3 regions of the Agrobacterium sp. rho-8.1 genome follow, and region 1 is predicted to be linked to each of the others. Evidence: predicted binding sites of a transcription regulator. Region 1 holds the regulator's gene; each other region holds the start of a gene.
The links. Region 1 encodes LexA, which represses DNA repair genes until DNA is damaged. Its sites were predicted from a motif close to TGTTCNNNNTGTGTTCNG; they were not measured.

Region 1 (12,430 bases):
GAGAGACCACGGCTCCATCATCTCGGGGTTTCATTCCTCTGACGGACGCTGAACGAAGAAATGCCACGCAAGACATGGAGACCGCCGCGTCAACCGTCGGATTGTTCACATGCCGTAAAGACATGTGGTGCGTTGCGAAATCGGACAAGGATGTCACGATCGCCGTTGTGTTTAATACTGCCTTCACAGGCACAGCATGCGATATTGCCAGCATCGTGGTGACGACACGCCGATCTCCGTTTTCCGCGTGTCGCTCCGGTGCCCTTCTCATCAGCGCCGATACATTACGACGCACGGGCTCCCTCGAACTTTGGCTTGGACGGAAGGATCAACCCATCGCACGTGCCGAAGCTGCAATGCAGGGACAGAGCCGTCTCTGGACGACGCATCGCACCTACGATTGGCGCAGCAAGAGCTACGATGACGCACTGCCTGACCATATCCAGCAGATGCTGTCTGTCGGCCAATAGGTGCCCGCGCGGGACCATTCACCTATGTGGTGCGCAAGTCTTCCAGCCACTCCCCAGACGCTCGCGCTTCAGCCTCATGCCCGGCATCGCGCCAGACCTCCTGCAGTGCTGCTGTTTGCCATTTCTTCATGGATGGAAGAGACAGAAGCAATTGTTTGTAGGTCTCACTTTTCTCAGACAAACCAGTTCCATAGGTCTGGAACCGAAACGCAACAGGGCAGAAAAAAGCATCGACTGCCGTGAAGGTCTTTCCAGCAAGAAATGGACCTCCGGACACAGAAAGGCCCTGCTGCCATAGAGCATCGATGCGGGAGATGTCATGCTGGAGGTTCCCAGTGATTTGGCGTGGTTTGATCCGCAAGCCGACGCTCATGGGGTGCTGGTTGCGCAGCGCCGAGAAGCCCGCATGCATTTCAGCAACCGCAGACCTGGACCATGCGCGTGCTTTCGCGTGATCGGCCCAAACACCAGGGTGCCGTTCGCCCAAGTATTCGATGATCGAAACGGATTCCCAAATCGTGAGATCACCGTCAACAAGGCATGGGACTTTGCCTGTTGGCGAGAACGACTGGAAGTCGTGAACAGTCTCGCCAAACGGCACCAGTTTTTCCTCGAACGGAATAGCAAGTTCTTGCATCAGAACCCAGGGCCGCAAGGACCAGGAAGAGTAGTTCTTGTTGGTTATGTAAAGTTCATACATCCGAAGCCCCCTGTTGTCAGGACTGTGTTATCGCAGGTCACATGATTGATACAGACGACCTACGAGATCAAAGACTTCAATTTATTTGATGTTGCGCAATCCGGTCTAGTCTGAAAAATGGGTGTCTTCGACATGAATTCCGGGGCAGAGGCAATCATAAAACATCGCTGAAAAAAACATCCAAAGGCGCAAATCGTCATGCGGCCCGTAACGTCATTGTAGTCGCCAAACACACGGGCGGTGACGTGACAGGATCACGCGATGCAAACCGCGATCACGCGACCATCGAGGTCAAGGTTCAATCATCGATAGCGATTTGGGATGACACCAGCGCAGCGGGGGCCACGCTGTTACGAGAAAACGCCAAAGAATTTCGCGAACCAAAACTTGCAATTTGCTCAGTGATAACGGCGAATGAGGCCGACCAGCTTGCCCTGAATCTTTACGCGATCCGGTCCGAAAATACGTGTCTCGTACGCCGGGTTTGCAGCTTCCAATGCAATGGATGCACCCTTGCGGCGGAAACGCTTCAATGTCGCCTCCTCATCATCCACGAGGGCAACGACGATATCGCCGGGGCTTGCTGTGCTTCCGTCGCGAATAATGACGGTATCGCCGTCAAAAATTCCTGCCTCGATCATCGAATCGCCTTTGACCTCAAGCGCATAATGCTCGCCCGAACCCAGCATATCCAAGGGCACGACGACGTCGTGCGTATTGTTCTGAATGGCTGAGATGGGAACGCCTGCTGCGATGCGTCCCATGACAGGAACACTGACGGCGTTGGACATCACGTCATTGGCTGGCGGAGGAGGCTCCGAAGCTTTTGGCTTGCCAAGGCTACCTTCGATCACGCTTGGTGAAAACCCGCGTGGTGGCTTTGCTGGGGGAGTGTAGGACTCAGGAAGCTTGATGACTTCGAGCGCGCGTGCACGATTCGGTAGCCGGCGAATGAACCCGCGTTCTTCCAAGGCTGTTATCAGCCGGTGAATGCCGGATTTCGAGGCGAGATCGAGTGCATCCTTCATTTCATCGAAGGAGGGGGGCACGCCTGATTCTTTCATTCTTTCATGAATGAAGAGAAGCAATTCCTGCTGTTTGCGCGTGAGCATGGACAATACCCTTGGATTTCGAGGCGAAGATTCGCGAAACAAATACAGAACGAACACTATATGTTCCATATGTGTTCTGCAATCCCCTAAAATTTTGTAAAGTTCCTGTCATTGTGTGTCTTTGCGCGTCACATAATCATCCTGTAGGAAATGTTATGCGGCTAGGACGTTGTTTGTCGCCGATAACAGGATGTGGATTTCCAAATGAGTCGCGACATCGATCATCTTGTCCTGCCGGTCTCGAGCTTGGAAGACGCACGTGGACGCCTTTCCTCACTCGGTTTTACCGTCTCTGCGAGTGCCAAACATCCCTTCGGCACAGAGAACGCCTGTGTCTTTTTGAAAGATGGAACCTATTTGGAGCCACTGGCAATCAGCGATGCCGGTACGTATTCGATGAATGCGATGAGCGGGAGCGCCTTCGTCTCAAAGGATAAACGCTTTCGCGATCAGCGTGGCCAGAACGGAATGTCTGCCCTTGTTGCCAAGAGCGAGAATGCCGATTCGGATCACGAGCATTTTATTGCGGCAGGTTTATCCGGCGGAGATCCTTTTTCATTCAGTCGTCCCGTTACATTGCCGGATGGCAATACCTCGCAGGCAAGCTTTCGACTGGCCTTCGCGGGCGACAACGCGAGTGACGTCTTCTTTTTTTCGTGTCAGCGCATAGCAGCACTTCCGGCTGATCGCTCTGACCTCGAGCGCCACAAAAATGGCGTCACCGGTATTCATCAAGTCGTTCTGAGCGCAGACAAGCCAAGCAATTTCACGCGCTTGATAGAGTTGGTTTTCGATGCAACGGCCGTTGGTGAAGGTGAGGAAGAACTTTATGTCCAGGCGTCGAGCGTTGGCATTCGGCTTGTCAGACCGGCGGCAGCCCAGCATTTCTTTGACGCACCTCCGCAAAGTATCGGTCCGGGTTTGAACGGTGAGGCAATTGTCTTTTCGGTATCCGATCTCGCCGTGACAGCAGCCGTGCTTGCTGCTAATGGCGTTGCATACACGCGTAAGGGCGCTCGTGTGCTGGTTCAGCCAGCTTCCGGCCAGGGCGCGATATTTGCTTTCGAGGAGTTATGATGAGCGTTCGCAACAATCTTGATGTCGTCGTCGGCGAAGGTGCCGGACAGGTCACATTCTCCAACACGAAGCGTTTCTCGCTGATCGCTGGCCCTTGCCAGATGGAAAGCCGTGATCATGCCTTCATGATTGCGGAAAACCTCGCCGAACTTTGCGGTAGGCTTGGGATAGGTCTGGTCTACAAGTCCTCCTACGACAAGGCTAACCGCACATCTCTGTCGGGACAGCGAGGCATCGGGATAGAGAAGGCACTGGAGGTCTTTTCCGAGTTGAAACAACAATTCGGCTTCCCGGTTTTGTCCGACATTCACACGGAAGAGCAGTGCGCCACTGTCGCGCCTGTCATCGACATTCTGCAAATCCCTGCTTTCCTTAGCCGACAAACGGACCTTCTAGTTGCCGCCGCCAAGACAGGCCGCGTGATCAACGTCAAGAAGGGCCAGTTTCTAGCGCCCTGGGACATGAAGAACGTTCTGGCCAAGTTGAACGATAGCGGCAACCCGAATGTGCTTTTGTGCGAACGCGGCGCATCGTTCGGTTACAACACGCTTGTGTCCGACATGCGCTCCCTGCCTATCATGGCATCGCTCGGCGCGCCTGTCGTGTTCGATGCGACCCATTCGGTTCAACAGCCGGGCGGGCAGGGCGGCTCAACGGGTGGACAGCGGGAATTCGTGGAAACGCTGTCGCGCGCCGCCGTCGCAGTCGGGATTGCCGGTCTGTTCGTCGAAACGCACGAAGATCCGGACAATGCACCCTCGGATGGCCCTAACATGGTTCATTTGAAAGACATGCCCAAGCTTCTGGAAAAACTTCTGGCCTTCGACGACATCGCGAAATCGGCCTGACGGGTTTTGGCCTCAATCGACTTTTATGGACTACCGGCGCCTGAACGGGCGCCGTCATTGTAATTTCTTGATGGTCGTCTAAAGCGACTGAGGAAATCCAATCGAGTCGTCATCCCGACGCTCTGTTTATCGCGCCACGCATCGTAAAAGCGCTTCACAGTTTTTAGTATGCGCTCTAAGACAGGCAACTGAATATCCTGTTCCAGTCCCAAAGGGAGAGATCATGACAGCCATTACCGACATCATCGCACGCGAAATTCTCGACAGCCGTGGCAACCCGACTGTTGAGGTCGATGTCTATCTCGAAGACGGGTCGTTTGGCCGTGCGGCGGTTCCATCGGGTGCGTCGACGGGTGCGCATGAGGCCGTCGAATTGCGCGACGGTGGCAAGCGTTATCTCGGTAAGGGTGTCGAAAAGGCAGTCGAAGCCGTCAACACGGAAATCTTCGATGCGTTGGGTGGTTTCGATGCTGAAAGCCAGATCCATGTCGACCAGACCCTGATCGAGCTCGATGGCACGCCCAACAAGTCCCGCTTGGGCGCAAACGCCATCCTCGGCGTTTCCCTGGCTGTTGCCAAGGCTGCGGCCGAAACCACCGGCCTGCCACTTTATCGTTATGTTGGCGGCCCCAACGCGCATCTGCTGCCGGTTCCGATGATGAACATCATCAACGGCGGTGCACACGCCGACAATCCGATCGACTTCCAGGAATTCATGATCATGCCGATTGGCGCGGAAAATATCCGTGACGCCGTGCGTATTGGCGCGGAAATCTTCCACGTTCTGAAGAAGGAACTGTCGGCACAGGGTTTCAACACCAATGTGGGTGATGAGGGCGGCTTCGCGCCGGGCCTGAAGAGCGCGCCTGAAGCGCTCGACTTCATCATGAAGTCGGTCGAAAAGGCTGGCTACAAGCCGGGCGATGATGTTGCACTGGCACTCGATTGCGCCTCGACCGAGTTCTTCAAGAACGGCAAATACGAGATGGAAGGCGAGGGCCGTACGCTCGAGCCGGAAGCCATGGCGGATTACCTTGCCGAACTCGCAGGCAAATATCCGATCATCTCCATCGAAGACGGCATGGCCGAAGACGATTGGGATGGCTGGAAATACCTGACGGACAAGATCGGCTCCAAGGTTCAGCTTGTCGGCGACGATCTTTTCGTCACCAACTCCGCGCGCCTCCGTGACGGTATCAAGATGGGTGTGGCCAACTCCATCCTCGTCAAGGTCAACCAGATCGGTTCGCTGACGGAAACGCTCGACGCGGTTGAGACGGCACACAAGGCTGGCTACACCGCCGTCATGTCTCACCGCTCCGGTGAAACGGAAGATTCAACGATTGCCGATCTTGCCGTTGCGACCAACTGCGGACAGATCAAGACCGGCTCGCTCTCGCGCTCCGACCGTCTGGCCAAGTACAACCAGTTGATCCGCATCGAAGAAATGCTCGGTCCGCAGGCCGCTTACGCAGGTCGTTCGATCCTGCGCGGCTAAGCTTCTCACCTACCGTATCAAACGAAAGGCCCGGAGCGATCCGGGCCTTTTTCATGCGCCAAATTTGGGGGCGCGGCTGGACCAGACGGGCTGACTGAGGCTTTGCAGCCCTTGGACCGGTTTCCCGTCTATCCGTGCGAGCAAAGCCCTGGCCAGTTCCCGACCCGCCAGCTTGATGTCCTCGTTCACCGTGTGGATTTCGGGACGAAGCCAGTTTAGAAAATCGGCAGATTGTTTGGACACCACGTCGATATCTCTTCCGACCTTTTTGCCCGCCTCTTCGACGCCAGCGATGAAGGCGATGGTGGACGTGCCACTGATCGATACCAAACCGTCGGGACAGTCCGGTGCGCTCATCAGCGCCTGGCTTACCGCTTTGATTTGATCGAGCGGCGTATCGTTGCTGATGATGCCGTTCAGCGGAAATTCTGAGAGGCCGAAATCGTGCAGGCCACGCTTAAAGCCACGCCGTGCGAAATCATAATAGGAAAACTGCTTCTGAGGCAGCAAGACGGCAATGCGCTTTCGTCCACATTGAGACAGCCGCTTCATTGCCTCGTAGACATAGGCCTCGTTATCGAAATCATGATAGGGGTGATCGATACCCATATTGGTACGGCCATGGGCTGCGAAGGGCATGTTGCGTTCCGTCATGAAGCGGACGCGTGCATCGTCCGGCTGCATTTTTGAAATGATGACGCCATCGGCAGAGCCCGTGTCCAGAATATACTGGATTGGGACCATCGGGTCCCTCGCATGCGTATGAGGTGTGACCACCAAGTGGTACTGCGTGTTGGCCAGCACCTCGGTGATGCCGAACACCAGTTGGGTGGTGAAGCCCATCAGCTCTTCGTCCACGCTCAGAACCAGGGCGATGACATTTGTCTTGCCTGTGCGCAAACGAACGCCTGCACGATTCGGCTGGTAGCCGATCTGCCGCGCCACCTGACGAACACGTTCCTTGGTTTCCGCCCCGATATCAGGTGCATCTTTCAGCGCACGAGACACAGTCGTGATGCCGAGGCCGGTCATATAGGCTATCGTCTTGAGAGTGGGGCGCTCATAACCCGCCAGTGTTTGGACGTTCGTCTCGGGTTCTATGCTGTCATCCATGTCGCCACTCACTATCAGTTCTGCGTGATATGGTAGAGCGCTTTTCGAGTGTTGCAAAGCAGATAGCCGCTTTGCAGGGGAAATGAGAAAAACACGGCTGTAACGATACAGTCAGTTTAGTCGCTACATGTTGAGATAGGCTTCCTCAATATGGCGCAACTTTTCTAAAAAAAGGGACCTGCAGTGTCTCAAATAAAATTAATTTTTAACATTAAAAAAAGTCAATAAATATATGATATTTAATTTTAATATATAAAATAATAATGCGATTTTCTCCTGCATTTAAGTTGTCGATCCACCTCGCGATTCAGAATTTGTAATCCCTCGTGACCATCGGAAAATTTTCCGGTAACGTTGCCGGTGGAGGGAGAGTTTGTGTTTCGGCGAATTCGGGAAGTGGCCGACAGCGCACTGGAAAGCAGCAAAGGCCACTTGCAGCGTTTCCGCGATCCTCAAGTCTTTCAATACGGTATGACAAAATGGCAGGGCAGGATATGACATCATCTTACGCAAGCGACGTCTCGGTCGACCTTTCCGGGGACTGGAAACTTTCATGCGCCGAGGGTGAGCATGATGCTCCGATCACAGTTCCCGGGGACGTGCATACTGCCTTGCGTGAGGCGAAGATCATTCCGGACCCATATTTCGGGCGTAACGAAATTGACGTGCAATGGGTGGCTGAGCGCGACTGGATGATTGAGCGCAGCTTTCATGTCGATGATGCCGAGGCACGCTGGTATCTGGACGTCGATTATCTCGATACGGTCGCAGTGGTCTTCGTGAACGATGTGCCCGTGCTGTCAGCGGACAACTGCTTCCGCCGGTATCGGCCGGATGTGTCCAGCGCGCTGGTGCCGGGCGAGAACAGTATTCGCATCCATTTTCATTCCAGCATCAAGGCCGGTGCGGAGCGGCAGGAGGCGCAGCCGTTCTACGTGCCTTATCACCCCGGCAACTCACCGATCCCGAACGGCAACATGCTGAGAAAGCCGCAATGCCATTTTGGCTGGGACTGGAACATCGCGCTGGCACCATTGGGCCTCTATGGTGCCATTGCGTTGCGGCGGCTGGATGCGGCGCGGATTGAGAGCGTCAACACATCGCAGCGCCATGTCGAGGACGGGGTGGAGCTTCATGTCGAAGTGACGCTTCATGCTGCGCAGGCGGCGAGCGTGCCGATCCACCTTTCGCTTGGCGAGGAGAGGCTGCGGTTGGACTGCGGCGTCAATGCAGGCGATACGGTGCTGCGCCACGTCTTCTTTGTCGAAAAGCCGAAATTGTGGTGGCCGGCGGGCAGTGGCGAGCAGACGCTCTACACACTGACAGTTGAACTTCCAGATGAATCCGTGACGCGGCAGATCGGTTTTCGCACCATCGAACTTCTGACGGATAAGGACGAGGCAGGTAGCCGCTTTGCGTTTCGCGTCAACGGACGGGAGATTTTCTGCCGTGGTGCAAACTGGATACCGGCGGATGCGCTTCATTCTTTAAACAGCCGCGAAAAGACCGAGGACTTGCTGTTGTCTGCGGTCGAAGCCAACATGAACATGATCCGCGTCTGGGGCGGTGGTTTCTATGAGCATGACTGGTTCTACGATCTCTGCGACAGACTGGGGCTGATGGTTTGGCAAGACTTCATGTTTGCCTGCAACCTCTATCCCTGCACCGAAGACTTCCTGGATAATGTCGAGCATGAAGTCAGCTATCAGGTGAAGCGACTGTCCTCGCATCCGTCCATCGCGCTGTGGTGCGGCGATAACGAACTCGTGGGCGCACTGACGTGGTTCGATGAATCCCGAGACAATCGCGACCGGTATCTGGTGGCCTATGACCGGCTGAACCGGACGATTGAGAACGCGCTGAAAAAAGCCGCTCCATCTGCACTGTGGTGGCCATCCAGCCCGGCGTCCGGTTATCTCGATTATGGCGACGCATGGCACGCAGACGGCTCAGGCGATATGCACTACTGGTCCGTCTGGCACGAAAACAAATCCTTCGACAACTACCGTGCCGTCAAGCCGCGCTTCTGCTCGGAGTTCGGTTTCCAGTCCTACACATCCATGCCGGTGGTCAAGACCTATGCGGATGAGAAGGACATGAACATCTCCTCACCGGTGATAGAGCTGCACCAGAAGAATGCGGGCGGCAATGAGCGGATTGCAGGTACCATGTTCCGCTATTTCCGCTTTCCCAAAGATTTCGAAAATTTCGTCTATATCAGTCAGGTGCAGCAGGCGCTCGCCATCAAGACGGCGGTGGAATATTGGCGCTCCCTGAAACCGCATTGTATGGGCACGCTGTACTGGCAGTTGAACGACACCTGGCCAGTGGCCTCGTGGTCGAGCCTGGATTACGGCGGAAGCTGGAAAGCGCTGCACTATGCCGCCCGTCGCTTTTTCCAGCCTGTCAGCGTTTCCGCCATTCCATCCGACGATGGCAAGACGGTGCGTTTCTCGACGGTCAACGACACGGCGGAAGAGGTGGAGATCGACATGAATATCTTCGCACTCTCAACCGATGGATCGCGCACGCCGTTGAAATCCGCACGCGGTACCTGCGGCCCGGATGCGGCCGCGACCATGACGGAAGTCGACATGATGCAGCTTGCTGACGGTGCCTTGCTTTCCTGGAATTTCATCGCATCCAACGGGATGACCGGCGAGGGGCACCACGTTGCCCAAACCTACAAGGCACTGGAACTGCAACCTTCGGGTCTCAAACACCACGTCAAACTACAGGATGACGGGACGTTCGAAGTGGAAGTCTCGACATCGGGACTGGCTCTCTTTGTGATGATCGAAGCCGATATTGCCGGACGTTATTCCGACAATCTGTTCGATCTGGCTGCGGGCGAGACACGCCGTATCGTCTTCTCCCCCAAAAACGACGAGCAGACATCGCGCCCGTCTTTCAAGATTTTCGATCTGTATTCGTCGCAATCACAAGGTTGAAACGACAGCAGGATCCTTTAACATCGCCTACCCATCCAGCCTGTATATTCTTCAGCAGGCAACAGCATTTTCAAGGAGGAGCATCCATGGCCTGGCAACCGGCTGAAAACCGTTACGCGTCGATGAAATATAATCATTGTGGTACATCGGGGCTGAAGCTTCCGGCGATCTCGCTCGGCCTTTGGCACAATTTCGGTAACGATTTTTCACATAAGACAAAGCAGGACATTTGCCGCAAGGCGTTCGATCTGGGTATCACCCACTTCGATCTCGCCAACAATTACGGTCCACCTCCTGGCAGCGCCGAAACGGCATTCGGTGAAATTCTGCGCACCGATTTTACGGGTTATCGTGACGAGTTGGTGATCTCGTCCAAGGCGGGTTACAACATGTGGCCGGGTCCATATGGAGAATGGGGTAGCCGCAAATATCTCATCTCATCCTGCGACCAGAGCCTGAAGCGCATGGGGCTGGACTATGTCGATATCTTCTATTCGCACCGCTTCGACCCGGATACGCCGCTGGAGGAAACCTGTGGGGCGCTGGACCACATTGTGCGGTCGGGTAGGGCACTTTATGTGGGGATTTCCTCCTACAATTCGCAGCGCACCCGTGAAGCCGCGGCCATTCTGAAGGAGCTGGGAACGCCTTGCATCATCCACCAGCCCAGCTACTCGATGATCAATCGCTGGATCGAAGAGGATGGGTTGGTCGATACGCTCGAGGAACTCGGTATCGGATCGATCGTATTCTCGCCGCTGGCGCAAGGCATGTTGACCACCAAATACCTCGGTGGCGTGCCAGATGCCAGCCGTGCCAGCCAGGGCAAGTCTCTGAACCCAGCTTTCCTCAATGAGCGCAACATCGAGAATATTCGTGGCCTGAATGCAATCGCTGAACGTCGTGGCCAGACGCTGGCGCAGATGGCCATCGCCTGGGTTCTGCGCGGCGGGCACATCACCACAGCACTCATTGGCGCCAGCCGCCCCGAGCAGGTCGAAGACTGTGTCAAAGCGCTCGATAAACCGGATTTCACCGCTGAGGAGCTTTCGGAAATCGATCGCTTTGCCAAAGATGCTGACATTAATCTCTGGGCGAAATCCGCCGAGTTGAAGCCGTAAATGAAGGCCGTCCCGGATTTTTCGGGACGGCTTTTCTCGCCACGCGGCTTGACGTAAACTTTAAGTGATCGTTCTAAGCATTAAGAACCATTACGGAATTGTAATTTCTGGTTCAGTTTCCGTTCATCGTTGTGACGGTAGTGTCTGGTCATCACTTCATGAAAGGAAACACCGATGAAAAAGTTTCTATCCGTTCTTCTGGCCGCCACCGTTCTTGCCGCGCCAATGGCACAGGCCCAGAGCCGTTATGATGACCGGCCCGGCCACAGAATGGAGCGCTCGGTGACCACCAAGAAGGTGATCATCAAGAAGCACCGTTGGGATCGTGGCCAACGTCTATCTGCGGCGGAACGTCGCCACATGGTTGATCGTCGCGATTATCGTCGTCATAGCCTGAGAGAGCCAGGTCGTGGCCAGCGCTGGGTGCGCATCGATAATCAGTATTTGCTCATCAACGCTGCCAACGGCATCATTATCGGCCTGTCCAGCAGCCGTTAATGCACTGCTTGATCTGACCTGCGACCGTGGAGCACTTCCACGGTCGCAGTCGTTTTCGAAGGCGATGTCATCCGTGATCGCCTCGCACCGGAAATTCGATCGTTGCACCTCCTCGTTCATGCTGCCTGACGGCTCCACACCGGGAATGGATCGTCTAGATGCCGCCAAGCGTTGGGCGTAAATAGCTTGGCATCGATCAGGCATGCGTCCAGCTCCTGACGAAGCGCTGCCTCACGCATCGGGTCTGCACCGATGAAAACGATTTCCTGCCGTCTGTCTCCCCACACATCATCCATATAGGGTGCCAGCATTCGCTCGAAGCCCGGTTCTTCTGGCCAGTGTGTTTTCGGAACCGATGACCACCAAAGGCCCATCTTTCCGGTTTTCACCATCGCGCCAGCCTGACTGATTTCCCCGACATGGTCAGGACGTGTGGCGAGCCAGAAAAAGCCCTTTGCGCGAATGACGCCGGGCCATTCCTTATTGATAAAGGCGTGGAAGCGAGCGGGATCGAATGGACGTTTGGCGCGGTAGACGAATGAGCGGATACCATATTCTTCTGTCTCAGGAATATGCCCTTTGAAACCATGCAATTCCTTGAACCAGAGTGGATGTGTCTCCGCCTCGGCAAAATTGAACAGGCCAGTCCCGAGGACATTTTTAAGCCCGACCTGTCCGAAGTCTGCTTCGATCAGTTTTGCATCGGGATTGAGGCCAACGATAATCTTGCGCGCAGCGTCTCTCTGAGCTTCTGTGGCAGACGAAACCTTGTTCAAAATAACGACATTGGCAAATTCGATCTGTTCGACCAGCAGATCTACCAACGTCCTATCATCACCATCGCCAGCCGTTTCACCGCGATCTGCGAGGAAGTCCTCAGAGCCATAATCTTTCAGCAGATTGGCGCAATCGACGACCGTCACCATCGTATCCAGTCGCGCGACGTCGGCAAGGCTGTTGCCATTCTCATCCCGAAAATCGAATGTTGCTGCAACGGGCAGGGGCTCCGCGATCCCTGTGGATTCGATCAGCAGATAATCGA
Region 2 (7,340 bases), on a different replicon from region 1:
ATCGCATCAACGATTTCGTCGGCCTTGTCGCGGCGACGAAGGATGCTAATGGCGATTTCGACGGGAAGGAAATCAGCGTGCTTTGGGACGCTGAGGTTCGGTACCACTTCGAAAATGGCCGCACGGAAAAGACGATCGAGCTATACATCAACAAATACCGGAAGGCGTTGAAAGAGGCCTTTGGGGATAAGAACACACCCGTTGCCATCTGCAACATGCGCAAGCTGCGCGACCGCTTAAAGAGCTATATTGCCGCTGCCGACCTCCCTCAGTCAGGCGTCGCCGCGTCGATCGAGGAGCGCATCGAACGCGCCGAAGAGAATATTGTAGGTCGCAAGCCGACGCTACTATTGCAGATCTCCTCATTCATTGAGGCTCTTAACGATATCAGCGACAAGGCAGGGATGCAGGCCCTTTGGCAAAGCGAGCTGAAAGTGCATGAGGGCAAGGCTCTCACCACGATCATATCTTATGTAACCAGATATCGAAATGCCATTCGTGAGGCGTTCGGTGAAGAACATCCTATGATGAAGATCGCTTCGGGCGATCCTGCAATGTATGATGAGGCCAGAAAGCGGAAGATGGCCACGATAGCCGTCAAGCATGGATCGCTCATCACCTTCGAAAATTACAAGGAGGTCGTGCGGATCTGCACCGACCTGCTTAAGTCTGAAAAACCGATGGAAGTTGCCATAGGCCTGATCGGCACGACTGGCCGGCGTCCGTTTGAGGTGTTCACCCGCGCCGAGTTTTCTCCCGCACCCTACGCAAAAGGCGTCTCCAAATGGAGCGTCCTTTTCAAGGGCCAGGCGAAGACGAAAGAGCGTGAGGGCACCAAATTCGGGATGACCTACGAAATCCCGACACTGGCACCCGCAACGCTCGTCCTTGACGCCTATCAGCGGCTTCGCGCAAGCAGCCAAGGTAAACTGTGGCTACAGATGAAGCTCAACGACTTCAGCGACGACGCACGACTACCGCTGCGTGATGCTGTCATCGAACTGTTCGGAAAGCTGTGGCCGAAAGAAGAAGATCCCAAGCCCTATGGACTTCGGCACCTCTACGCGGAGGTAGCGTACCACAATTTTGCGCCTAAGACGGTATCGAAGAACAGCTATTTCGCCGCCATCCTCGGTCACAACAACAACGACTTGGAAACGTCACTCTCCTACATGACCTACACGCTTCCAGAGGAGGTCGGGGAATCGTTGGTGCGAGCTGAGCGAGTAGCAGACCGTACCACGCATCGCCTCGAAAGCCTGTAGTCAATCGAGAAGTTGATGAGGCGCTCAGCCTATTTCTCGGCCACGAGTCGGTCAATCTCCCCAATCGCCGTCTACCGTCGGCGCAACAGTTAAGCTTTTGCAACAGGCAAATCGGATAGCCGCGTGGTATAGCGCGGCGATCTCATATCCGCTTTGGTCGCAAAGGGCTGTTTAAAGCCCTCTGATGCGAGAATCAGGGTTTTCTTGCCCCATCGGTCGTTCACTGCATCAAGGGCCGCTGACAGCCTTCCTGATCGCTCCTGTTCATGTGCGAAGAGGTCAACGGGAGCAAGCTCGGCGGGAATAAGGTCATCCAATATGATCCCGGCCTTGGTATAAGCAAAACCATTCCCCTCTGGATCGCCCTTCCAAGCTCTGGCGGCGCAGACAAGGGCGGTGCCGACGAGCGAGGTTGTCGCGTTTGACGGTGGGGAAAGACGAGCTGTCCTCGATCCGCTATCGCGAGCCGTTCCGTTGTGCGGGTTGGTGTGAAAGAAAACCTGCATATGGCTGGCGACGAGGCCATGATTGCGAAGCTTCTCGGCCGCTCTGGTCGCATGGGCGGTGATCGCCTGCTGCAACACGGCGAGAGATGTCATGGGACTGCCAGCGGATCTTGTGACGGCCATTCCTTTACGGGTTGGTTCGATGTCCTGAATGTCGATGCAACGCAGCCCATTCAACTCGGACACGGTGCGCTCAAGCACGACTGTTCCGATCTTTCGAGCGAGCGGAAGGGGCATGTCGCGCAACTGCGAGACGGTGTGAATTCCGATCTCTCGAAGCTTGGCGGTCGTTCTCGATCCCACGCCCCACACTTCCGAAACATCGGTGCGAGCCATGCAATAGCCCGCGATCTCCGTGTTCATCAGGTCCGCGACACCATTGAAGACCGGGTTTTTCTTCGCAATGAAATTCGCGAACTTCGCGAGCGTCTTGGTCGGCCCGATCCCAATGCAGGTTGGGATTCCTGTATTCTGGCGGACGGTTTCCCTCATCTCGGTCGCATGATCGAGCATTCGTCCACCGAAGCCAGAAAGATCAACGAAAGTCTCGTCTATCGAGTAAACTTCTGTTCTCGGGGAAAAGTCGGCAATCGTCGCCGCCACTCTGCGGCTAATGTCGCCATAAAGCGTATAGTTCGATGAAAAGAGACGAATGCCGTGCTCTTTCGTCTTCTGCTTAAAATGGTGCGCGGGCTCCCCCATCCCGATGCCAAGGGCCTTCGCTTCATTCGATCTCGCGACGGCGCAGCCATCGTTATTTGACAGGACAACCACGGGCTTGTCGCGCAAGCGCGGGTCGAAAAGCCGCTCGCAAGAAACATAAAAATTATTGCAGTCGATCAGCGCTATCGGTTCAGCCATGGCTTCAATCGACTGGATAGCGACGGGCGATACCCGCGACGATGCCGAATATTTCAGTGGTTTCGAGCACGGCGAGCGGCGGGTAGCGTTCGTCGGAACGCGCCTCAAGCCACATTCGACCGTCGCGCTGTGTCAGCACTTTCAGGAGCATGTCGCCGTTGTGGTAGGCAAGGACCGTTCGTCCTGGCTTCACCTTTCCTGCCCGATCAATGGCGACGAAATCGCCATCAAGGATGCCTGCGCGACACAGGGAGTTGCCACTCACGCGATACCAGAATGTCGCGTGTTCGTGTCGTACCATCCAAGCTATGAGGTCTATTGGATCTTCTAAGTCGTCGCCTGCCGGTGACGGGAACCCGGCTGAAATCCGCAATCCAGCAGTCTTGATCTCGCGAACGATATAATCGACGGAAACAGGCTCAATGGCCGAAAAATTGGTTTTCATAGAAAGCCTCGGCATTGCTGGCTGTTATTTCTGTTCTTATTATGTTCTCATATTGGGTCGAGTCAACTCGGATTCGCTCGATCTCCCTGCAGGATTGATCGCAGCTATTTTAGAAGGAGATATCCGGCTTTGCGAGCATGAGCCATATGATGGCTAGGACGGCGAAAAACGCAGGGAAACCGCAGGCAAACCAGATGCGATAGAGCCGATACCATTGCGCCGGTAGCGGCTCCCCCAAGGAAGCGGCTGACCTTGCGAGATCCCGCAAGCGGATCTGTATCCAGACGACAGGAAGCCAGAATAGTCCCGTGAACACGTAGAGAACGAGCGACAGCGCTATCCAGCCTTCAGTTAGCGACCAGCCGATACTCTCCGCGAGGAAGTATCCCGTGATTGGCTGAACAACGGCAGCAGTGGCCGTAAACAGCGTGTCGGCTATGACCACGGTCCCCGATACATGCGCAATGAGCGCCGGATTATCGGTTTGTCGTACCATGACCATGAAGAAGGCTATGCCTGCGCCGGTCCCGAACAAGACCGTCGCTCCGACGACATGCGCAAGACGCAGCCACTCCGTGAGATCCATCATCTCTCATCCAACGTTGCCAGCGCCACAAAGCAAAGCGCAATTGACGGAAGCACTTTCACCAGAGGCCCGAGAGGATCAAGCCATAGACCTGGCTCCAAGATTGTCCCGCCAGCGAGATAAGACGCCGAGACGATCAGCATTCCGATCATCGCCCTTCGGGCGAAAGGCCGCATCAGCACAAATAACCCCAACGCCACATCGAGCGCACAAGTCGCAAGGGTGACACCCATTGCCATTGCTGGTGACATGAAAGGGAGGAAGTGCGTTGCAGCGCGAGAAGGGTTCGCAAGCGGAACGAGGCCCGACAACAGCCAGAACGCAGCAAGGATAACGATGACGATAGGCTTCAGGAGGTACAGCCGGGCAAACCAAAGATCCTGAACGCCGGAAGGGTGAGCGTCCAACGTCTGTTGAGCCGTGCGAGCCAAGGCAGGCGCCTGCACAGACTGGCGGATCGTTACCCCCGCCTCCATCACCTTCATTGCTGTTGAGCGCAGCGGCGAGCGCCAGCCAAGTTGCCCCGCAATGTCGGCCAGATAGGTGACGATCCTGCCTGCGGCAGAAGGAACGGCGACAATCTTTGCAGGCGCGAGCCCAAGCCATTGCCGGTGCAGTTGCACTAGCTCGCCCAAGGTCATTTGCTCACTCGCAGCAAGATCGATGTCAGTGCCAGACGGAAGACCACCGTTCACAGCCACAGCAACCGCTTCTGCAACATCATCGACGGCTACAGTCTGGACCTTGCTACCGGCATGAATGAGCGGAAGAACGAAAGGCATACTGGCAAGAGAACGCAACAACGCGCTTCCGCCATAAGCATTGCGGCCAAGCACGAGCGCAGGCCGCAGGATAACGTGTTCCAGCTCGCTCGCGGCCAAAGCCTCATCAGCTCGACGCTTTGTCGCTAAGAATGGAAGTGTGCCGGCACCGCCGTCTGTACGGGCAGAGATCTGGATTATGCGCCCCACGCCTGCCATTGACGCCGCTTTATACAGCGCCGCCATGGCCCGGTCCTGAGATGCAACCAGGTCATCGGCCAAACCGTCTTGCAAAGCGCCCGCGCAATTGACGATGGCCTGTTTGCCGTCGATCAAATCTCGCCACGTTTCGGCTCTTGTCATAGCGGCTAGGTCGCCTGCTACCCATTCTACCGACACCCGCTTATGCTTCGCTCGCTCCACATGCCGCCCGAAACCGGTCACTTGATGCCCGTCTGCGATAAGCCGGGTTACAATTGAGGTGCCGATAAAGCCGTTCGCTCCGAGAACTAAAATTCTCATCAAACGCAGGCACCTGACCGCAGCACTGCGTTAAAAGCGACGATCGATTGCTCTTTGTTCATCCATACGCCTCTGTTCTTCGCGCTGCCTCTCGTGACGCCGCAAGTCCTCTGCCCGGCGCGCTTTCCGCGCCCTAGCTTTAGCGATGCCTGTCAGAACGTCCTAATGATGTTGCCGACCTTCTCGGTGAAGTCGTCCAGAACCTTTCGCTGCTCGATCCGCTGACCTTCGATTGAGCCAAGCTTGTCTTCCAGCACATTGAGTTGCTTGTCGAAGCGATTTTTCGTATCTCCTTCACCGACAGCTTGCAGATTTTCACGGACCCGAGCCTGCTCTTCTGCCGCCCGGCTGTAGTCCTGATCTAGCACTTGCAGCTTTACCTGCGCGTCATTCTGGCTCCGCCGTGCATTTGCAAGTTCAGCAAGCTTTGCCTTCGTCTCGGCATCCGCTGCTGCATCCTGCCAAGCTACAAGAGTAAAGGCGTCCGCATCGATGAGTGAGATGGTTTCGTCGTTGACCAATTCGAACCGAGTTTCGGCACTTTTAAGTTCACCGGCCTTCAGCTTGGCCTTGATGCGATAGTCGCCGACGGTGGCCTCATCCTGACCTTCAGCCTTGAACGTCCAGCCGCTACGCCTGGGGATCTCGATGACGACCGTCCGCTCGCCATCCTGAGCACCGGTTATGTCGTAGGTCGCCGTCTCGACAGTGGAAGACTTCGTGTGGATCATGCCATCGACCACCTTGAGGCTGACGATCCGCTGATCTGTTTTGACGGACGAGGCAACGTTGACTTTCTGGTCGACAGCAAAGCTCACGGACTGCTTTCCGTCTCGTGGTAGGCCGTTGATCTGAGCATCCCCAACATATCCGACTTTGTCGTCGTAAACGGTCATGATGCCCGGCGGCAGGCTAATCCCCGCGTTGTTTTCAATCAAAGCAGCAGCAACCGGATGGTTGCTTGCCATGCCTGCCCGGTAGAGCGAGACCATTTCGGCCTTCACGCCTTGATCGATGATGGGAACGGACACCGTATCGCCATTCTTGATGTTGTAGGTGCCTTTGAGCGCGAATGTGGATGTCACATCCTGCTCGGCCGCGTTCGACTGCTGGCCTAGCGCCATTGCGAAGGGAGCTGGCGCTGATGCCTCAAAATCCATTGAGCCAGCCATTGGCGCGGCCTCGACCCGGTTTGCGCGCTCCATTATCGGCTTTGCCATCGCTTGTGGGAGGATCGCCGATGCGGTGTCGATTGGCACTTCGGTGCGGTCACGCATGAAATGTTGATGGAGTGCCTGCTTGAGAGTGACCGGCTTGCCCGAAGAGAGTGTCACGCCTACGTTGGTCCAGTCCTCTCCCGATGCATTTTCGAACACCGCCCAAGCTTGCAGCCGAACTTCGCCTTCCTTGCTGGTCACCAGACGATATGATGTTTTCCAGATCGGTGCCGGAACCACGTAGGAAATATCGACGTTCCGCGCTGCCGATCCGTCCAGCTTCAAAGTCACAGTCCGCGCACCATCGGTGTTGCCTCTGGCAATAACATCCATGGCTGTCTTAAGCTTTGCTTTGACAATGGCATCGAGAATTTCGACCTTTGTCCCCGGCATTGCAGCCATGGCAATTTCGCCATCATCCGTCATCAGGGATAGTTGCCAGGCCTTGGGCGTCTTTTCGCCTTCGATGGCGGTTACGCCTAGAACAATACCTTCCTTGTCGCCTGCCTTGACCCGCGTTCCCTTGATAGCATCCAAAAGCTTTGGCATCGAGGACAGGTCCGAAGCCTTGAAAGGCAGCGTCCGGAAGGTCTCCTCAAGGGGATTTGGCCCCGCAAGCGACAGGTTCTTGACCTGCCCCATGCCGTCACGGACAACCAGGCTTTTCAGGACATCGTCAATCTGGTCGAGCGGGACCTCAATGGTGATTTCAGAATCTATGCCGACCTCAGCAGACCTGATGATTTCGGCCAGACCTCCGGACGACAGGGTTACAGATTTCACCGGACCATTGACGGCGGCGAAGGCTGTTGTTGAAACGAGTGTGAAGAAAAGGGCTGGAAGAACGCGTTTGGTAATCATCATGAAAGCTCCCCTGCTTGGACTATGGCGACGTGACAGACAGTCCCCGGCTGCTCATTCAAACAGTATTACTGGTGGACGGTAACAGGCGTTCCCGCTCGAACCATCTCATACAGCTCTTCCACGTCTTCACGATACATTCTGAAGCATCCGCTGGAAGCGTTCGTTCCTATTGAAGAAGGATCGTTCGTGCCATGGATTCTCAAGAGGCCATCAGCGAGATACAGCGCTCGCGTTCCCAAGGGATTCGATGGCCCCGGATCTACAACGGCAGGAAGGTTTGGGTTCTTTCGGCGCATTTCCGCCGTTGGTCGCC
Region 3 (12,430 bases), on a different replicon from region 1:
GTTCCCAACGTGTCGGCCTTGCGGATCATCGCATAGGTCGCCGGATCCTCTTGAGTGATCTTTGCGAGATCCAGATCGTCGTCCTTATGCTCACGGATCAGGTCGAATGCTTTGGACATGCAGGTCAGCATGCCCAGCGCCAGAACATCGACCTTCATGAACTTGAGCGCCTCCACGTCATCCTTGTCCCATTCGATGATCTGTCGGTCTTCCATCGTGGCAGGTTCGATGGGAACGAGGTCATCGAGGCGGTCGTGGGTCAGCACGAAGCCACCGGGATGCTGACCGAGATGACGGGGTGCTCCCATCAGTTGCTGTGCAAGTTGCAGCGTCAACTTCAGCCTGCGGTCATCGGGATTGAGGTTTAATTCCCTCACATTGCGATCACTGACTTCTTCCGACCAGGACCACATGCCTGACGACAATGCCTTGATCACATCCTCAGGCAGGCCAAGCACCTTGCCGACGTCACGAATGGCCCCCTTTGCACGGTAACGGCTGACGGTCGCACACAGTGCCGCCTTCTCGCGGGTGTAGGTCTTGTAGATCCACTGAATGACCTCTTCGCGTCGCTCATGTTCGAAATCAACATCGATATCTGGCGGTTCGTCGCGCTCTTGGCTGATGAAGCGCTCGAACAACAGGTCATTCGTCGAAGGGTCGATGCTGGTGACGCCGAGAATATAACAGACGGCAGAATTGGCAGCCGATCCTCGCCCCTGGCAGAGGATTCCCTTTGAGCGCGCAAACTGAACGATGGAAAACACCGTCAGGAAATACGGCGCATACTTCATCTTTTGAATGAGATCGAGTTCATGCCGAACCGTCGCCAGAACGTCTGGTGGCATGCCCTCAGGGTATCGGTCCGGTACACATTCCCAGACATAGTGTTCGAGAGATTGTTGAGCGTCTTTCCCCGGAACGATCGCCTCCTCTGGGTACTGATAGGTCAGCTCCTCAAGTGAAAACCTGCACTGATCGACAATCTCCATCGTCCGCCGCAGTGCTTCGGGATAGCGCGGGAACAGGCGTTCCATTTCTGCAGGCGGCTTGAGATATCGATCGGCATGACGTTCGCGCTCGAAACCGACGTCATCGATCGTCGATTTGGTGCGAATGCAGGTGACGATGTCCTGAAGCTGCCGCCGTCCCGGCTCGTGAAACAGCACGTCGTTGGTGACAACGGTTTTGACCTTATGGCGCGTTGCCATGTTGGAAAGATCGTGTAGCCGAAGCTGATCGTTTGGTCTGCGGCGCAGGCAAAGGGAGACATAGGCGCGCTTGCCGAACACCTCCACCATTTTCCTGAGCTGCAGCGCACATGTATCGTCGGCGAGATCGGGTATGAGGATGCCGATCATGCCGTCGGCGTAGGTCATCACATCGTCCCAATGGAGGATGCAGTTGTTCTTGCCGCCTCGCCCCTTGCCGAGCGTGATCAGCCGGGTCAGACGCGAATAGGCCACGCGGTCCGTCGGATAGACCAGGATCGACATGCCATCCTGTAAATCCAATCGACAACCGACGACAAGCCGCAGACCGGTGGCGCGAGATGCCTCCAATGCCCGGATAATGCCAGCCAACGAATTGCGATCCACGACCCCGATTGCATCGATGCCGAGGCTTTTCGCCGTCTCGAACAGTTCGGTCGCACTGCTGGCACCGCGCAGAAACGAGAAATGGGTGGTTACCTGAAGCTCGGCATATCTCATGCGAATATCCCCTGGACGAACCATTTGTGCGACCCAGTTTCGCTATCTACGCCGTCGCCAGCCCGGAAAACCCAAAGGCGTTCGCCCGCTTCGTCCTCGATGATGAAGTAGTCGCGCACTGCGGCCCACTCGGATGTGCGCTGCCACCACTCGCCGAATATTCGTTCAGGACCATCGGCGCGCTTCACCTTGCGGCGCTTGCCACGCCAAGTGACGGAAACAGGAGGATGGTCGGGCATCAATGCGATGACCTCGACCAGCTCGGGATGAGCGAGCAACCGTACCGGACGCGGCCAGTGATGTGACCAGGCGACGACAATGTCATCTGCAACAGGCGCAATCCTCTGAACGCTACGCTCGGGAACATCGGAGGCAACGGGGGCCAGACGATAGACACGCTGTCCGCGATTGCCGAAGATGTCGATGAGCGGCGTGATATCCGCGATCTCGTCTTCGACAAGCGACGACGCCTTCTGTGCTTCCTCAAGCGGCTCGACCATGATCGCCGCAAGGGTCAGCTTTTCGATCCCGAAGCCCGGATCGATCTTCTCGGTCCTGTCGCGAAACAGCTTCGTCAACCAGGCGACATCGCGGGCAGCCTTTGCCGTTCCTGCCCGCAGTGCCTGGGTCGTGTTGTCGACCTTGTGGACGATGAGATCGACGCGGCGAACACCCAGACCCTTTTTCTGGAGTTGGTTGCAGAGTTCGATGACCAGGCGACCGACATATTTGTCGATCGTTTCGGCAGCCCCGATCGGCTCCTGGAAGATGCGGCTGACCTCGATCAGTTCGGGCGTGCGGATGGGGTCGATGGGTTCGCCGATACGCCCGAAGATCTGGTCGAGGCGGCGAGCGATTTCCGGTCCGAAGCGAAGTGTCAATGGTGCGCGCGGCGTCGCGGAAAGCTCACCGATGGTTCGGAAGCCAAGCGTCCTTAGATCGCCGGTCATCTTTTCAGGCAGACGCAACAGGGAAATCGGCAACCGCTCGACCGCTTTTACGGTTTCGCCGCGCGGCACGATCACCGTCTCTCTGGTGATGGCGCGTGCGCAGGCATGAGCGGCACCCCAGGTGTCGGCGATCGCGACACGGGCCGTCAGCCCCCTGCCCCGAAAGCGATTTGCAATCCCGCTCAACATGGCAAGCTCTCCGCCCCGGAGATGGTCGGCACCGTCGGTGTCCATGACGATGCCATCCGGCGCATCCACTGCGACGATTGGAGAGTATTGGCTCAGTGCCCAGAAGGTGATGCGCTCCAGCGCGTCGGCGTCCGCCTTCGGATCGGCATCGATCATCAGCAGCCCCTGAAACAAGGCCTGGGCCTTTGCCGCCTGCATGCCGACACGTAGGCCTGCCTTCTTCGCTGCAGCATCTGCCGCCGACACCCAGCGTTTCGAGCCGGATTTCCCGATCACGGCGATGGCCTGTTCAGCCGGAATGCCGGGATCCGCGCGACGAATGCGATCCGTCGACAGATCTGGAAGATAGATCGATACGACCCTGGTCATCACACGCTCCAACAATAAACTCGGCACACTCGCCTGCGCGCGACCGCATCAATTCCAGCAACCATCTCGCCCGCCCAACACCCGGCACTGGTAACTCCTGCGACGGCAGCACGCTTACCCTCCATCGGGTCATCGAGGCCGTCGGCTGGCCGAAATCATTAGCTTCTGCCTGTCGTCGCCATCTGCGAACAACGAGCGCCAGGCTTCCCTTCTTTTCCGCTGCAAGCTGAAGCCGCCGGCTCGCCAGCATAGGCAATCGCACGACCTCGCCGACGACCGCGCCCAGCCCACCGAAGGAGAGCGCCTCTTCCATTGAGGCAAGCACGTCCTCTTCGCGATCGCTTTCCACGAAGATCACGCGGTTTGCGTCAAGACCTGCCTGCGCGAGCGCAGGAAAAAACAGATCCGGGCGCGTCAGGCACCAGACGATCTGGCCTTTGGTACGGGCGGCAACGCCTGCTACGAACAGGGCCGCGGCTGCCCCATCGACGGTTCCGGCGCCGCCACCTGCAAATTCATGAAGAGCGCCTCTGGCTAGACCGCCGCCCGGCAGCACCGCGTCGATTGCGCTCACCCCGAACGGCAGACATTCCGCTTGCTTCGCCACGACGCCTTCCAGCGAGGCGATCCGATCACGCAGATCCGCTATGACATGCTCGCGCGCAGCAGCCATCGTTCACGTAGTCCTTCCGGTTCGTGTCGTTTATGGGAACGGCTTCATGCCGTTTTCAATGTTGAAGTTCACGTTCTGTTCCTGCGCTCAATGGGAGTCAAGAGGCGCTAAATTAGGAATGCAGTCCTCTATTTTTAGCAACTCGAGAGATTCGCAAATTGAATCAGTGAGTAAGATTTGAAACGGTGCTGGGTAACACGCACAAAATAAATTTCGCGGAAGCCTGACCAAACCTTCAGCATCGGCTGTCGATGCGTGCAAGCTTCGCTGTTCGTCGGCTGTTGACGGGGTGCGGATAAAAAGTTGGACAGTTTTATAAGATCAGGCCGAGACTTTTACGATGTTCGACCGGGCTGGGTGAGCCAGCGATATCTAGATGCGCCTTTCGTTGTACCAGCAGATATAGGCATCCACCTCGCCGACGCACTGTTCGATGGTCGTCGCGTTCCAGTCCCAAGGATAGAAGAGTTGGTTTTTAATCGGCCTAAGAAGCCTTCGCACGAGACGTTGTCTGGTGAGCGTGCCTTCCGGACCGGATCGGGGAAACCTTAGGCACTGAAACTCTCAACGCGTTCATCTCGGATCGGGATTTAGATGCGCGCTGTAGCATACAAACCGAACTTTCCCGTCGTCATCGGGACAGGCCGTCTCAGGATGCGCACCAGCACATGACGTGCTCAAACTCGAAAGAGCCGAGATATACGCGAGGCTCGATTTCGCTCACAAACTCGTCGAAATGGGTCGGCCGCGAACTCTATGTAAATAAAGCCAAAGACGAGAATGCTGCGGCGGAAGATTTTAGACAGGGACGTGGGCGAGCTGATTGAGAAACGGTAGCACGCCGTCCTTGGCCTTGCTGGCCACTTTCTCGAAATAGACGTCGCTACTATCCGAGCACGTGACGCGCAGATCAGACGGAAATCGGTCCAATCGGTGATCGACAGCGGCGTCGAAGCCGAGTTCCGTCTCCACGAATGCGCTTTTGTCCATCCCGCCCGCTATAACCCTTGCCGGTTCCTTAGGTCTGACTTGTCGATTACTCTGTGAAAGCCTCTTCGCGTTTCCGGTTGATGCCTGGCGCAAGGACCAGCGCCAACACAGCGACGGCGAAAACGAGTAGCGATAGGCTGAGTGGACTGCGCACGAAAATCGTCGGGTCGCCCTGGCTGATCAGCATCGCCCGACGCAGATTTTCTTCCAGCATCGGCCCGAGAATGAAGCCGAGCAGAAGCGGTGCTGGCTCGAAGCGCATCTTGCTGAGCGCAAAGCCGACGACGCTGAAACCTGCCATGACGAACACGTCGAAGACGCTGTTGTTGATGCTGTAGGCGCCGATACAGCAAAAGCCGATGATTGCCGGAAAGAGCAGATGATACGGCACAGTTAGCATCCGAACCCAAAGACCGATCAGCGGTAGATTGAGAATGACGAGCATGAGGTTACCCGACCACATCGAGACAATCATGCCCCAAAACAGTTCCGGCTCTTCCGAGATCACGTTCGGGCCGGGGGTGATACCCTGGATGATCATCGCGCCTGCCATTAGTGCCATCACAGGGTTGCCTGGAATGCCGAGTGTCAGCATCGGAATGAACGAGGTCTGCGCGCCGGCATTGTTTGCTGATTCCGGCGCCGCCACTCCCTCGATCGCGCCTTTGCCGAATTCGGCGCGGTTCGGAGATATCCGCTTCTCCACCGCATAGGAGGCAAATGAGGCGAGCATCGCCCCGCCCCCGGGTAGCACTCCGAGGAAGGAACCCAGCGCCGTCCCACGCAGCACCGGTGCGATAATCCGTTTGAAATCTTCCTTCGTCAGCATCAGGCCGGTCACCTTCTTGACCCCGACCGAGCGTTCCTCCTCGTTTTCCAGATTGCGCAGGATCTCGCAGATGCCGAAGATGCCCATGCTGACAGCAACGAAATTCAGTCCGTCATAGAGTTCTGGAATATCGAAGACATACCGCGGCGTGCCGCTCTCGACATCTGTGCCAACCGTCCCGAGGACCAGCCCGAAGATAATCATCGCGAACGCCTTAAGCAGCGACCCGCTGGCCAGCGCGACGGAGGCAACGAGGCCAAGAACCATCAGCGAAAAATATTCCGCAGGCCCGAAATTGAGCGCGACCGCTGCAAGCGGCGGCGCCGCGACCGCCAGCAGGATCGTCGCGACGGTACCGGCGAAAAACGAGCCGAGCGCTGCGGTCGCGAGCGCTGCTCCGGCGCGGCCATTGCGGGCCATCTGATAGCCGTCGATCGCGGTGACGACGGAAGAGCTTTCGCCTGGAAGATTGATCAGCACCGCCGTCGTCGAGCCCCCATACTGGGCGCCGTAGAAAATACCGGCCAGCATGATGAGCGCCGATTCGGGAGGCAAGCCGAAGGTGATCGGCAGAAGCATGGCGATCGTAGCCGTCGGCCCGAGCCCGGGCAGGACGCCGATCGCTGTACCCAAGAGACAGCCGACAAAGCCGTAGAACAGGTTCATCGGCAGGAAGGCCGTGGATGCACCGAGCCAAAGGTTAGAGAAGAGATCCATATGCAGTCCAATCCGGTTTCGTCGGCTGCCCAGAGGGCATCAGATGCAAGCGTCAGATGAGGTCGCCAATGAAGGGGACCCATGGGCCAAAGGCGCTGACAGGAAGCGAGAGGAGTTTTGTGAACAGCAGCGCGGAGCAGACCGCGAGGAAAAGTCCGAGCAGGATCGAATGATACCAATTGGCGTATCGGCTGGCGGTCGCTACCCCGACGATCAGCAAGAACATGGTAGGTGCGAGACCAAGGCCTGCGAGCAACATGCCAAAGCACACCGGCGCTGCTATCACCAGGCCAAAGGCCTTCCAGTTCCAGATCTCCGGCTCGCTATCCTCACCCCCCACAACGAGAGCCTGCAGGATGATGAGGGCTCCAATGATGATCAGCAACAGGCTAAGCATGGTCGGGAAATAGCCCGGCCCCATCTGGAAGGAGTTTCCGACTTCAAGCTCGCGGCCGAACCAGATGAACAGCAGTCCGACGCAGATCATCGTCACACCGCCAAAGAAGTCCCGGCGGTTCTTAATTTTCAGCATGGCATGATACTCGCGTGTGAAAGATGTGTCGGCCGGTCACTCGTCCCGGCCGACAGAGCGCCTCACTGCAACGGCACGTTGGCGGCCTTGATAACATCGGCCCATTTCGCCGTTTCCTTGTCGATGAAAGCCTGGAACTCGGCGGATGTATTGCCGACGGGCGTGACGCCCATCGCTTCGAGCTTCGCCTTCATCGCTGGCTCGGCAATGATCGCCTGAACTTCCTTACTGAGCTTTTCGACGATTTCCGGCGGCGTGCCGGGAGGAGCGAAGAGCCCGTGCCATGAGGTCGCTTCAAAACCGGGAATGACGCTTGCCATGGTCGGCACATCAGGGAGCAAATCAGCCTTTTCGAGGCTCGTGACGGCCAGCGCCTTGACCTTACCAGCCTTCACTTGCTGGGCAGCCGTGGGAATATTGTCGAACATCATGTCGACATGCCCGGCCACAACGTCGAGGATGGCCTGGCTACTGCCCTTGTAGGGGACGTGAGTGATCTTGACGCCGGCCTTCGTTGCCAGCAACTCGCCTGCCAGATGGATCGATGTGCCGACACCGGAAGAGGCATAAGTATGCTTGCCCGGCTCCGACTTCAGGAACGCGATCAACTCCTCGACGTTGTTCGCCTTTATCTTATCCGGATTGACGACGAGAACGTTCGGAAGACTGGCTATCAGAGAAATCGGCGCAAAGCCCTTTTCCTTGTTGTAAGGCAGTTTCTTGTAGAGCGTCTGGTTGATTGCATTGGAACTTACCGTACCCATGCCGATCGTGTAGCCGTCGGGCTTGGAGCGGGCGAGATCCCCGAGGCCGATATTGCCACCGGCACCCGGTTTGTTTTCAACGATGAAACGCTGTCCCAACCGCTTATCGAGCTCCTCTGCAACGAGACGGCCGAACGTATCGGTATTGCCGCCAGCTGCGAATGGAACAACGATGGTTACGGTCTTGGTCGGATAGTCCTGCGCATAACCCGGCTGTAGGCCGGCGGCTGATATCACCGCCGCAGCGGATGCAAGCGTCACTGAACGCATGAGGTTCATACTGTTTCCTCCACTTGTCCGGCGCATGGCCGGTCCCGTTAGTCCACTCTTCGAAACCCTCCTTCCGAAGAAATGGAAGCGCTTTCATTCTAGCGTCAAAATCCGCCACTGCAACCTCGGGAAGCATATTTTAAATCGTTCTGAATCAAAGGTATGAATTGTTTTCTGCAAAAGAAAATGCCTAGACACTTGATTAGATTAAAAATGAAAGCGTAAATCATTTTAAGAGGAGCAGTGACCATGACCGACGACCTCAAGAGCAAGCGCATGACGAGTAATAGCCCGGTGACGCTGGCCGATATCGCCAAGCTTGCTGGCGTTTCGCCAGTGACGGTATCGCGCGCGATGAACAAGCCAGCGCTGGTCAAACCGCGGACGTTGGAAGCGATCGAGAAGGTCATCGCTCGAACGGGATATGTGCCGAACCTTCTTGCTGGCGGTCTTGCTTCCAAAAGAACCAGATTGATCGCCGCTATCGTCCCTTCTGTCGCCAGCACCATCTTTGCCGAAACGATCGAAGGCCTCAACGCCGAACTGGTATCCGCCGGTTACCAGTTACTGCTCGGCCTTTCCGGCTACGATAACGCCAGGGAACTGGAACTCACGCGGGCCATCCTTGCACGGCGCCCCGACGGTATTATTCTGACTGGCGTAACGCACCTCAAGGAAACACGCGCCATGCTCACAGGCGCTGGCCTTCCGATCGTAGAAATCTGGGACTCCACACCCTCGCCGCTCGACACCGCGGTCGGCTTTTCACACGCTGGTGTCGGGGCGCTGGTTGCTGAACACCTGCTCATCCGCGGCTACGATCGCTATGCACAGATCGGCGCTAACGACCCACGCGCCGTCCAGCGTCGCGATGGCTTCGTCAACCGTCTCAAGGGTGTTGCAGACGTTGAACTGCCAGAACTGGAAATGAACTCTCCCTCGACCTTCCGTGATGGACGCCTCGCGATGGCGGAACTTCTCACGCGCGGCGAAGGTACGCTGGGCGTTTTCTGCTCATCGGATGTGGTTGCCCATGGCGCCCTTGCAGAAGCCCACGCGCGCGGGTGCCGCATGCCCGATGAACTCGCCATTATCGGCTTCGGTGACTTCGACTTCGCACCTCATACGCATCCGCCGCTCACCACAATACGGATCGACCGCCGCGATATTGGTACCCAGGCCGCACGGTCCATTCTCAGAAAAATCGATGGTGACCCCAATGTCGAAACGATGATTACAATCGACTTCCACATCGTTGCCCGAGGAACGGCCTGAGGTATGGTTACCTCATGGCCGCTTGCCGAACTCTGCAACCCCACGCGTCCAGTGTCCAGCCTGTTGCGACAACGTTATCCCTAAACCTGGCCGGTTCGGCACCAGCATCCTGCCGTCTTTGATTTCCAGACGCTCGTTGAACAGAGGATCAAGCCAGTCGAAATGCTCTACCCATGGCTCAAGCTCATAAGCTGCCGCAAGATGCAGGTGGATTTCCATAGCAAAATGCGGGGCTAGCTGCAGCTTCTTCGCTTCCGCAAGAGCGCAGATCTTAAGGAACTGGGTGATGCCGCCGACACGCGGCGCGTCCGGCTGAATGAAGTCAACCGAATTGTTCTGAATGAGAGCCACATGCTCCAGCACGCTCGCCAACATTTCGCCGGTCGCAATCGGCGTATCAAGCTGGGCTGCGAGCGTAGCATGTCCATCGATATCGTAGGCATCCAACGGCTCTTCAATCCACGTCAGATGGTAAGGCTCCATCAGACGACCAAAGCGCATTGCACTTGGACGATCCCATTGCTGGTTGGCATCAACCATCATCGCCGCACGGTCGCCAATTCGCTCGTGAACCGCCGCAACGCGCTTGAGATCGACGCTCATGTCAGGCTGTCCGACCTTAATCTTGATGCCACCGATACCTGCCGCTATAGATTGCTCGACATTATCGAGAACTTCTTCAATCGGAGAGGAAAGAAATCCACCTGATGTGTTGTAGCACCGGACGCTGTCGCGATGGGCACCCAACAGTTTTGCGAGCGGAAGACCGGCGCGCTTCGCTTTGAGATCCCAAAGCGCAACATCAAAGGCTGCGATTGCCTGCACGGCAAGTCCGCTGCGCCCTACGGATGCGCCAGCCCAACACAACTTGCTCCAAAGTTTACCGATATCGTTCGGATCTTCGCCAATGAGAACATGAGCTATTTCCTTGGCATGTTCGTATTGCCCAGGCCCGCCCGCACGCTTGGAATAGCTGAAGCCGATACCACTGTGGCCGTTTTTCGTCTCGATCTCGGCAAACAGGAACGCGACCTCCGTAAGCGGTTTCTGTCGCCCCGTCAGAACCTTCGCGTCGCTGATCGGCGTCTTCAGCGGCAGGAAGATTGACGAAAGCCGGATCCACGCAATGCTGTCAGCACTCATGGCGTTCTGGGATACGCTTGTCGTTGCCATCTGCACGTTCATGTCTCCACCCCATTTTTGTCTTCGCCCTACTCGGGGAGCTTGTGTCTTGACCAATATCTGCTTGATCGATTTAAGTCCAAATCGAAAATTGATGTAGATCGATACAGGAATTGAATAAATGCTGGATATGGGACAGGTCAGATCCTTTGTTGCGGTGGCATCTGAACTGAACTTCAGCCGCGCAGCGCGGCGTCTTAACATGACGCAGCCGCCCCTTAGCCGTCAGATCAGACTGCTCGAACAGGAGCTAGGTGTTGTGCTTTTTGAGCGCACCAGTAGACGGGTCACGCTGACGGCCGCGGGGCATACCTTTCTCGTCGAGGCTCAAAAACTTATTGTCCAGGGCAACGCGGCGATTACCGCTACTCGCCAAGCCGCCCGCGGAAGCAACGGCTCTATCCGTATTGCGTTCGTCGGTGCGGCGACCTACGGCCTCCTGCCAAACTTTGTCAGTGCAGCGCGTACACTTGCACCTCGTATAGAGCTCGAGTTGGTGCAGATGGAAACCGCAGAGCAGTTTCAGGCGATCAATCGCGGAGATATTGACCTAGGCCTGTCGCGTCCGCTGTCGGGAACGCATCAACTGGAAAGTCTGAGCGTTGTGCGGGAACTGATGATGTTAGCCATTCCAAGAGCACACCCGCTTGCGGCCAGACGCCTGCCTGGACTGAAAGCGTTGACCGACACACCGATTATCATGTTCTCGCCCCAGGCGCGTTATCTGCACGACAAGGTGACGACTTTGATGGCACAGCATGGCATCACGCCTCGAATCGTCCAGAGCAGCACCCATTCGCAGGCCATCCTGTCTCTGGTCAGTGCCGGTATCGGCCTCGCCATCGTTCCTTCGACAACCCGCAACGCCTGTTTTGACAATGTCGTCTTCCGCCCGCTCGACCTCAGGCAACATTGTATTGCAGAGCTGCATGCCATCTGGAGCCCTGAGAATACCAATCCTGCCTTACCCGAAATCCGCGCCATTATCGCAAGCTCGGCAGTCAGCGATCTCTCCGCCTGAATCGACGCCGTGGTCGGGCCGCATTTGATCTCAGTAGACCGTCCACAACCACGTCTTTAAGGTATGACGGGTACCATGACGAAGAATATTTTGCTGCTCGGAGAGATCAATTGGGTTCGTTTCGCCAAGCTGGGCCGGCGGTACTGAGCACGGATCCAATCGGTGACTGTGACGACGCTACACTTTGTCCAAAGCCTCCACAGGCAGGCTCGAAGCATGTCAGGTCATACGATCAGATGCTCACGCCCGGAAGCGATCAAAGGCGGTTAGGCGTCTGGCTGGTGGATCGGCGTCAGGATAGCGGTAGATTTCGGTACGGAGATAGTGGAGTTCATCGGCGAGCGCCTCTTCACCAACTTCAATCCACCATGATTTGGGGCGGCCTTCACTTCCGTCCGACCACCGATAGCCGCGCGCCTTCAGATGGTCTTTCATGTCGAAGGGGCTGTTTTCGGCGAAAATCCGTATCCGGGACCTTTGGCTGGCCTGGTAGAGCTCGGCGAAGGCGCTGGAGGCCAAGCCATCAACTTTGCGATCCAAGACCTCCAGAAGAGCAAAACAATCATCGACCGCGCGATGCCCCTCGTGAAAATACCCCGCCTGCCCGATCAGATAACCAAGCTTGGTGCCTTCATATCCATGGGCTGACCAGTCGATCTCCGAATTCGAACAGGCCCAGGCCTTGCCGGCAAACATCGGAGAAAACGCCTCGCAGAACGGCCGGTCGAAGCCGGCATTGTGGGCAATGACAAGATCAGCAGGCTCGATCAAAGCCTGCAATGCTGCCAGGTCGATCGACCGTCCAGCCACCATCTCATCGGTGATGCCGGTTAGCTTGGTGATTTCGGGAGGGATGGAAACGCTCGGCTGCCGAAGCCCGCCGTAGATACCGGTGACATCGCCGATGCGGCCGGTATCATCGAAGGTGAAGGCAATTGCACCGATCTCGATGATTTC

Region 2: the regulator LexA is predicted to act here: its motif matches at 3,109-3,126, upstream of RMR21_RS26230 (LexA family protein).
Region 3: the regulator LexA is predicted to act here: its motif matches at 3,959-3,976, upstream of RMR21_RS24185 (ImuA family protein).

The regions. Positions count from the first base shown of each region.
Region 1 covers NZ_CP192788.1:1,336,086-1,348,515, forward strand. Annotated here, with positions in the region: gene RMR21_RS06745 (ComEC/Rec2 family competence protein) at 1-470, shown strand, start outside; gene RMR21_RS06750 (glutathione S-transferase family protein) at 493-1,170, opposite strand; gene lexA (transcriptional repressor LexA) at 1,569-2,282, opposite strand; gene RMR21_RS06760 (VOC family protein) at 2,487-3,359, shown strand; gene kdsA (3-deoxy-8-phosphooctulonate synthase) at 3,359-4,207, shown strand; gene eno (phosphopyruvate hydratase) at 4,431-5,705, shown strand; gene RMR21_RS06775 (LacI family transcriptional regulator) at 5,757-6,818, opposite strand; gene RMR21_RS06780 (beta-mannosidase) at 7,298-9,769, shown strand; gene mgrA (L-glyceraldehyde 3-phosphate reductase) at 9,856-10,890, shown strand; gene RMR21_RS06790 (RcnB family protein) at 11,065-11,388, shown strand; gene RMR21_RS06795 (GTP-binding protein) at 11,505-12,430, opposite strand, start outside.
Region 2 covers NZ_CP192794.1:61,350-68,689, reverse strand. Annotated here, with positions in the region: gene RMR21_RS26240 (telomere resolvase) at 1-1,265, shown strand, start outside; gene RMR21_RS26235 (Y-family DNA polymerase) at 1,355-2,632, opposite strand; gene RMR21_RS26230 (LexA family protein) at 2,637-3,077, opposite strand; gene RMR21_RS26225 (DUF2269 family protein) at 3,187-3,663, opposite strand; gene RMR21_RS26220 (SDR family oxidoreductase) at 3,663-4,946, opposite strand; gene RMR21_RS26215 (DUF4139 domain-containing protein) at 5,099-7,027, opposite strand; gene RMR21_RS26210 (L,D-transpeptidase) at 7,093-7,340, opposite strand, start outside.
Region 3 covers NZ_CP192791.1:77,074-89,503, reverse strand. Annotated here, with positions in the region: gene RMR21_RS24195 (error-prone DNA polymerase) at 1-1,712, opposite strand, end outside; gene RMR21_RS24190 (Y-family DNA polymerase) at 1,709-3,220, opposite strand; gene RMR21_RS24185 (ImuA family protein) at 3,141-3,893, opposite strand; partial or broken gene RMR21_RS24180 (IS3 family transposase) at 4,207-4,423, opposite strand; gene RMR21_RS24175 (hypothetical protein) at 4,692-4,883, opposite strand; gene RMR21_RS24170 (tripartite tricarboxylate transporter permease) at 4,930-6,429, opposite strand; gene RMR21_RS24165 (tripartite tricarboxylate transporter TctB family protein) at 6,482-6,961, opposite strand; gene RMR21_RS24160 (Bug family tripartite tricarboxylate transporter substrate binding protein) at 7,024-8,004, opposite strand; gene RMR21_RS24155 (LacI family DNA-binding transcriptional regulator) at 8,245-9,270, shown strand; gene RMR21_RS24150 (L-talarate/galactarate dehydratase) at 9,283-10,455, opposite strand; gene RMR21_RS24145 (LysR family transcriptional regulator) at 10,574-11,473, shown strand; gene RMR21_RS24140 (3'-5' exonuclease) at 11,714-12,430, opposite strand, start outside.